2 regions of the Cytobacillus pseudoceanisediminis genome follow, and region 1 is predicted to be linked to the other one. Evidence: a T-box and tRNA genes for the amino acid it is inferred to sense, from the RefSeq annotation. Region 1 holds a T-box; the other holds one or more tRNA genes.
The links. A T-box is a leader RNA that pairs with one kind of tRNA and senses whether it is charged. The one in region 1 lies ahead of tyrS (tyrosine--tRNA ligase), so its partner is inferred to be a tRNA-Tyr.

Region 1 (3,383 bases):
CGCTTTCTTGTTCCCGTTGCCGGTCCCAATGGAATGGTCCAAGTGCAGGATGGCAGAATTTTATCAGGTCATGAGGGTTTTTACGGAAAAATACTGAGCGGTGAAGCAAGAACACCAAGTCGTGCAGAATCTAATAATGATGGAGGACATCTGCTCGAAGCATTGCTGTTTTCCTTAACAGGCCTTATCACTTTCCTGTTGATTATTAGGTTTTTAGCAACAGAAAAGGCGAAATCTTATTAAGCACGCCACATTTAGATTATAATAGAGAAATAACAACTATTGAAAAGGCAGGATTCTTATGATTGTAAAAAATGAAGAAGAATTAGCAAAACTGAAGGAAATCGGCAGAATTGTCGCGGAGATCCGCGATGAGATGATTGAAAAAACTAAGCCAGGTGTAACAACCAAGGAGCTTGATGACTTAGCCGGAGAGCTTTTTGAAAAGCACGGAGCGATTTCAGGCCCTAAAGGAGAATACGATTTTCCAGGCTTCACATGCATAAGCGTGAATGAAGAAGTGGCCCATGGCATTCCTGGAAGCCGGGTGATTAAAGAGGGCGATCTTGTAAATATTGATGTTTCAGGATCAAAAGATGGCTACTTCGCAGACACAGGCCTATCATTTGTCGTTGGTGAAGACGAGAAACTGCAAAAATTATGTGATGCGGCTCAGGAGGCATTCGATGAAGGACTGAAAAAATTAAAGCCGGGCGGCAAGCTGAGCCTTGTCGGAAAGACAGTTCACAAGGTTGCCAAAAACAATGGATTCAACGTTATCATGAATCTGACTGGACACGGTGTCGGCCGCTCCCTTCATGAAAAGCCGGACCATATCCTGAACTATTTTGATCCATGGGATAAACAGCTGTTAAGAGAAGGCATGGTTGTTGCCTTTGAGCCTTTTATCTCAAGCGGTGATGAAGAAGTAAGGGAAATGAGCGACGGCTGGACGTTCGTTACACCTAACAAAAGCCATGTCGCTCAATGTGAACACACCGTTGTCATCACAAAAGAAGGACCGATTATCTTAACGAAATAACCATGGACCAGGGGCATTGCATGTTCCTGGTTTTTATATAGTATTACGGTTGAAAAACCTTCATCTAATATTGCTTGAGAAAAAACACTTGAACAATGTCCTCCATTCCGCTAAAATAATAAAAATTTCAAATTTAAACGTAATGACAGAAACAAGTAGCTGCTTATCTCCCTGTTTTAGAGAGCTGATGCCTGGTGAAAATCAGCACAAAGATAACAGTGAATTACCTTCTTGAACTTTCTCTGTGAACAGGAGTAGCAGGGAACGGCACGGGCCGTTAATCCGCTGAGTGGAAGAGCAATCTTCAAAAAGGGTGGTACCGCGTTAGCCACGTCCCTTTCTTTAGGGGCGTGGTTTTTTGTATTCCGATAATAGAAAGGATGGGGGACATGGGGGATTTTTTTGGAAAATTAACAGCCCAGCAAAAACACGAAACAGAGAGGCAGCTGGAGGTATACCGCAATGGTGTCCAGGATATTCTGCCTGAAGCAGAGCTAAAGAATAAAATAGCCAAGTCCATTTTTCAAAACCAGCCTTTAAAAATTAAGCTGGGGCTTGATCCTTCTGCACCGGATGTCCATATCGGCCATACGGTTGTGCTGAATAAACTAAAGCAGTTCCAGGACAATGGCCATATCATCCAGCTGATTATTGGCGATTTTACCGGAAAAATTGGCGACCCGACAGGCAAATCCGCAGCCCGAAACCAGCTCACCGATGAAGAGGTGAAACGTAATGCCAAAACATACTTCGAGCAATTCAGCAAAGTGCTGGACATGAATAAGGTCGATCTTCACTACAACTCAGCATGGCTTTCGGATCTCCAGCTTGAAGACGTCATCCGCCTGTCTGCCAGCATAACAGTTGCCCGCCTGCTGGAACGCAATGACTTTTCAGAGCGCCTGTCCACAGGCAAACCGATCTCTCTTCATGAATTTTTCTACCCGCTGATGCAGGGATATGACTCGGTTGTACTCGAAAGCGATATCGAGCTTGGCGGGAATGATCAGCACTTCAATGTCCTGATGGGACGCCATCTGCAGGAGCATTTCCAAAAAGAAAAGCAGGTGGTCATCCTGATGCCGCTCCTTGAAGGCCTGGATGGCAAAGAGAAAATGTCCAAATCAAAAAACAATTACATTGGTGTCGATGAAGATCCCAATAATATGTACGGCAAAACCATGTCCATCCCGGATGAGCTGATTCCAAAATACTTCAATCTCGCAACAGATCTGCCAGTAAAAGAAAAACAGCAAATCGCAGAGGGGCTCGAAAACGGCACACTTCATCCGCGTGACGCCAAAATGCTTTTAGGTAAAACAATCGTCCGCATGTACCATGGCACAGGTGAAGCCGATAAAGCCGAACTGCATTTCAAAACTATTTTCCAAAAGGGAGCCATGCCGGATGAGATCCCGGAAGCCGAATGGAAGGGTGAAGGTGAAGTCCTCATTACAGACCTGCTTGCCGGCCTCGGCCTGCTTTCCTCCAAAACGGAAGCCAGAAAAATGATTGCGGGCGGCGGCATCCGTTTAAACGGACAGAAAGTCGGCGATGTTCAGATGCTCGTGAAAATCACAGACGGATTAGTTCTGCAGGCAGGCAAAAGAAAATTTGTGAAACTAAGGCTTAGCAGTGCAAAGTAGGCATATCGCTTTTTCCTCCTGGCACTTTCAAGATATGATAGAATAGACGAAATTTTTAAAGAAAAGCAGGTGAAGGAAATGAAAGCGATCATTCATGAAGGAGTAGCAGGCCGCGCGGGATTATCTTATGGTGAACTGGAAAAGTCCGATCCGGGTAACGGCGAGGTGAGGGTGAAATTAAAAACGGCAGGCTTGAATCATCGTGATTTATTTGTCCTGAACCGCCACAAGCCAGAAGATCCTGCGCTTGTCATCGGTTCAGACGGAGCGGGAGTCATAGACTCAGTCGGAGAAGGCGTTACACACGTGAAGCCAGGTGATGAGGTCATCATCAATCCCGGACTGGGATGGAAGGAAAAGAGCGATGCACCGCCAGCAGGCTTTGAAATCGTCGGCTTGCCGTTTCATGGCACATTCGCTGAATATATCACCATTCCTGCTGAAAACACAGCACCCAAGCCGGCGTATTTAACCTGGGAGGAAGCGGGCGTCCTATCCCTGTCTGCACTAACCGCCTACAGAGCATTGTTCACAAGAGGAAAGCTTCAGTCAGGCATGAAGGTGTTCATTCCAGGGATTGGAGGAGGAGTTGCAACCTTCTTAATGCAATTTGCAAAAGCAGCGGGAGCAACCGTTTACGCAGCTTCCCGTTCGGAGGAAAAATGTCAGAGAGCACTTGAACTCGGTGCGGATAA
Region 2 (3,383 bases), 240 kb from region 1:
ATCGAACAAAACAGATGGTATACAGTACCAGCAAATACTGAAGTTAAAAATCCTCTTCTGCAGCTTCAGCGAAGTGAATCCCTCCTGAGAAGACTTCTGCAGAAATTGGGAGTAGAAACCCCTCTTAAGGCTCTTCTTATTTTTATTAACCCCGAATTTCAATTGTATCAAGCCACAATGAATCTTCCTGCTATATTTCCAGCACAAATTAACCGATTTATAGACAAATTAAAATTGAAATCTCAACCGGCAAATAAGAACCATTTAATGCTGGCAGACAAGTTACTGTCTTTGCATTTGGAGGATATTCCTTATGGAAGGCGATTTGAGTATACATTTGAGGGATTGGAGAAGGGGGTTAAGTGTGCTTCTTGCCAGCACTTTATGGATCGATTGCACAGAGCTGCTTTAGTATGTAAGAATTGCGGATACAAAGAAGATGTCGAATTGGCAATCGTTAGAAGTGTTAAAGAGTTTAGAGTTATGTTTCCCGATATGATGCTAACAACCAATATTGTGCATGAATGGTGTTCTGATATTATTTCAAAGAAAAAATCCGGAAAATCCTATCAAACAACTTTAATCATATCATTCATGGCAAGACTTCTTACTTTGAATAAAACACAATTATGTTGAGTAGTTTATTTTTAACAGTATGGCATGTCCCCTTCGGCTATCCTCACACGATTCATGAATAAGCAAACATCATTAGATTCTTTTAGATCACACTATCGATACTGAAGGGCTCTATTCAGAATTATTAGTTCCATTCACTGAGGTTATCGAACCTTAATGGCTTTATTCTGCTGCATTAGTTCCGCTCACTTGACATCATGAAACTGAACGGCACTATTCACTTGCATTAGTTCCATTCATGTGACATCTTTGAAACTGAACGGCACTATTCTCTTGCATTAGTTCCATTCACATGACATCTTTGAAACTGAACGGCACTATTCTGCTTCATTAGTTCCGTTCACATAAAGTCATCGAATCTTTCTGGCTCTATTTTGGTGCATAAGTTCCGTTCACATAACATCTTCGAAATTTAGAGATTCTTTTTCGCCTCTTCAGTTATTAGTTCCGCTCAATTCACAACATTAGGACACATCGTTTTTTTCCTCCTGCTAAGTCAATAATTATGTCCTTTTGAATTACTTCCGAACAGTTCAGAACCCCATTTCGAAACCACCCTCTGAATCGTTCGGAACCCTGCATTGAAACAACTTGCATCACAATCAGCAGAAGGGCTGCATTGATATTTGCTTTCCGCTTTAAAATTTGCACAGATTTTAATTAACAACAAAAAAGGTTTCCCTATTAGGAAACCTTTTTTAGATACCGGTGGTCGGGGTCGAACCGACACTCCAGAAGGAACACGATTTTGAGTCGTGCGCGTCTGCCAATTCCGCCACACCGGCATATTAAAATGTAGTAAATCTTGTGGTGCCGAGGACCGGAATCGAACCGGTACGGTAGTCACCTACCGCAGGATTTTAAGTCCTGTGCGTCTGCCAGTTCCGCCACCCCGGCGTATATCAGCGAATCAAGATTTAGATTATGGAGGCGGCAACCGGATTCGAACCGGTGGTAAAGGTTTTGCAGACCTCTGCCTTACCACTTGGCTATGCCGCCATAAATTGAAGTTTATTCTGGAGCGGAAGACGGGATTCGAACCCGCGACCCCCACCTTGGCAAGGTGATGTTCTACCACTGAACTACTTCCGCAAAATGGCTGGGCTAGCAGGATTCGAACCTGCGAGTGACGGAGTCAAAGTCCGGTGCCTTACCGCTTGGCTATAGCCCATTGATCGTTCATATTACATTTATATGAGAGTTATACTCGTACTGTTACTTTAAAATTATGGGGCGACTGATGGGAATCGAACCCACGAGTGTCGGAGCCACAATCCGATGCGTTAACCACTTCGCCACAGCCGCCATTATAAAATTGGCAGGGGTAGTAGGAATCGAACCCACATCAAAGGTTTTGGAGACCTTCGTTTTACCATTAAACTATACCCCTATATAAATGGTGGAGGGGGCAGATTCGAACTGCCGAACCCGAAGGAGCGGATTTACAGTCCGCCGCGTTTAGCCACTTCGCTACCCCTCCATATTAACATAAAAAAATGGTGCCGGCGAGAGGACTTGAACCCCCAACCTACTGATTACAAGTCAGTTGCTCTACCAATTGAGCTACACCGGCAAATCAATTCAGTAAAGGTGGCTCAGGACGGAATCGAACCGCCGACACAAGGATTTTCAGTCCTTTGCTCTACCGACTGAGCTACTGAGCCAAATATTATTAATATTGTAAAAATGGCGGTCCGGACGGGACTCGAACCCGCGACCTCCTGCGTGACAGGCAGGCATTCTAACCAACTGAACTACCGGACCAAATTGCGGGGGCAGGATTTGAACCTGCGACCTTCGGGTTATGAGCCCGACGAGCTACCGGACTGCTCCACCCCGCGACAATAATATGGTGGAGGATGACGGGATCGAACCGCCGACCCTCTGCTTGTAAGGCAGATGCTCTCCCAGCTGAGCTAATCCTCCATTATGGTGACCCCTACGGGATTCGAACCCGTGTTACCGCCGTGAAAGGGCGGTGTCTTAACCGCTTGACCAAGGGGCCAATATAGAATTAATAATGGCGGAGAGCAAGGGATTTGAACCCTTGATACGCGGTTAGCGTATACACGATTTCCAATCGTGCTCCTTCGGCCACTCGGACAGCTCTCCATTTGGCTCCGCAGGTAGGATTCGAACCTACGACCGTTCGGTTAACAGCCGAATGCTCTACCACTGAGCTACTGCGGAATAGTGATATTTGTAAAACAGCCCGGCAGCGTCCTACTCTCACAAGGGGACAGCCCCTAACTACCATTGGCGCTGAGAAGCTTAACTTCCGTGTTCGGTATGGGAACGGGTGTGACCTTCTCGCTATCGCCACCAGACTATTTTTCAAAGACAAGTATTATTATACCGTCTTTTTATCATTTTTCAAGAGGAAATTTACTATTTTTCGTTCCCTCAAAACTAGATAATGTATGAAGAAGAATTTGCCGAGTATTCACCAATAACTTGTCTAGCTTCGGCTCCTAACTTCTCTCGAAGTTGAACAGTCGCCTCCGCTTTTCGTTTTGGTTAAGTCCTCGATCGATTAGTATCAGTCAGCTCCACATGTCGCCACGCTTCCACCTCTGACCTATCAACCTGATCATCTTTCAGGGATCTTACTAGCTTGACGCTATGGGAAATCTCATCTCGAGGGGGCTTCATGCTTAGATGCTTTCAGCACTTATCCCTTCCGCACATAGCTACCCAGCGATGCCTTTGGCAAGACAACTGGTACACCAGCGGTGCGTCCATCCCGG

Region 2: it encodes a tRNA-Tyr, which carries the amino acid that the T-box ahead of tyrS (tyrosine--tRNA ligase) is inferred to sense. The anticodon was not compared.

The regions. Positions count from the first base shown of each region.
Region 1 is NZ_CP097349.1:3,147,628-3,151,010, reverse strand. Features, by position in the region: gene M5V91_RS16865 (hypothetical protein) at 1-243, shown strand, start outside; gene map (type I methionyl aminopeptidase) at 302-1,042, shown strand; T-box leader at 1,176-1,383, shown strand; gene tyrS (tyrosine--tRNA ligase) at 1,432-2,688, shown strand; gene M5V91_RS16850 (zinc-binding dehydrogenase) at 2,767-3,383, shown strand, end outside.
Region 2 is NZ_CP097349.1:2,912,611-2,915,993, forward strand. Features, by position in the region: gene M5V91_RS15610 (nuclease-related domain-containing protein) at 1-636, shown strand, start outside; tRNA gene M5V91_RS15615 (tRNA-Leu) at 1,340-1,421, opposite strand; tRNA gene M5V91_RS15620 (tRNA-Leu) at 1,445-1,533, opposite strand; tRNA gene M5V91_RS15625 (tRNA-Cys) at 1,562-1,635, opposite strand; tRNA gene M5V91_RS15630 (tRNA-Gly) at 1,654-1,728, opposite strand; tRNA gene M5V91_RS15635 (tRNA-Gln) at 1,733-1,807, opposite strand; tRNA gene M5V91_RS15640 (tRNA-His) at 1,866-1,941, opposite strand; tRNA gene M5V91_RS15645 (tRNA-Trp) at 1,953-2,026, opposite strand; tRNA gene M5V91_RS15650 (tRNA-Tyr) at 2,034-2,116, opposite strand; tRNA gene M5V91_RS15655 (tRNA-Thr) at 2,134-2,209, opposite strand; tRNA gene M5V91_RS15660 (tRNA-Phe) at 2,228-2,300, opposite strand; tRNA gene M5V91_RS15665 (tRNA-Asp) at 2,324-2,400, opposite strand; tRNA gene M5V91_RS15670 (tRNA-Met) at 2,404-2,477, opposite strand; tRNA gene M5V91_RS15675 (tRNA-Val) at 2,487-2,562, opposite strand; tRNA gene M5V91_RS15680 (tRNA-Glu) at 2,567-2,641, opposite strand; tRNA gene M5V91_RS15685 (tRNA-Ser) at 2,658-2,748, opposite strand; tRNA gene M5V91_RS15690 (tRNA-Asn) at 2,752-2,826, opposite strand; rRNA gene rrf (5S ribosomal RNA) at 2,847-2,963, opposite strand; rRNA gene M5V91_RS15700 (23S ribosomal RNA) at 3,150-3,383, opposite strand, start outside.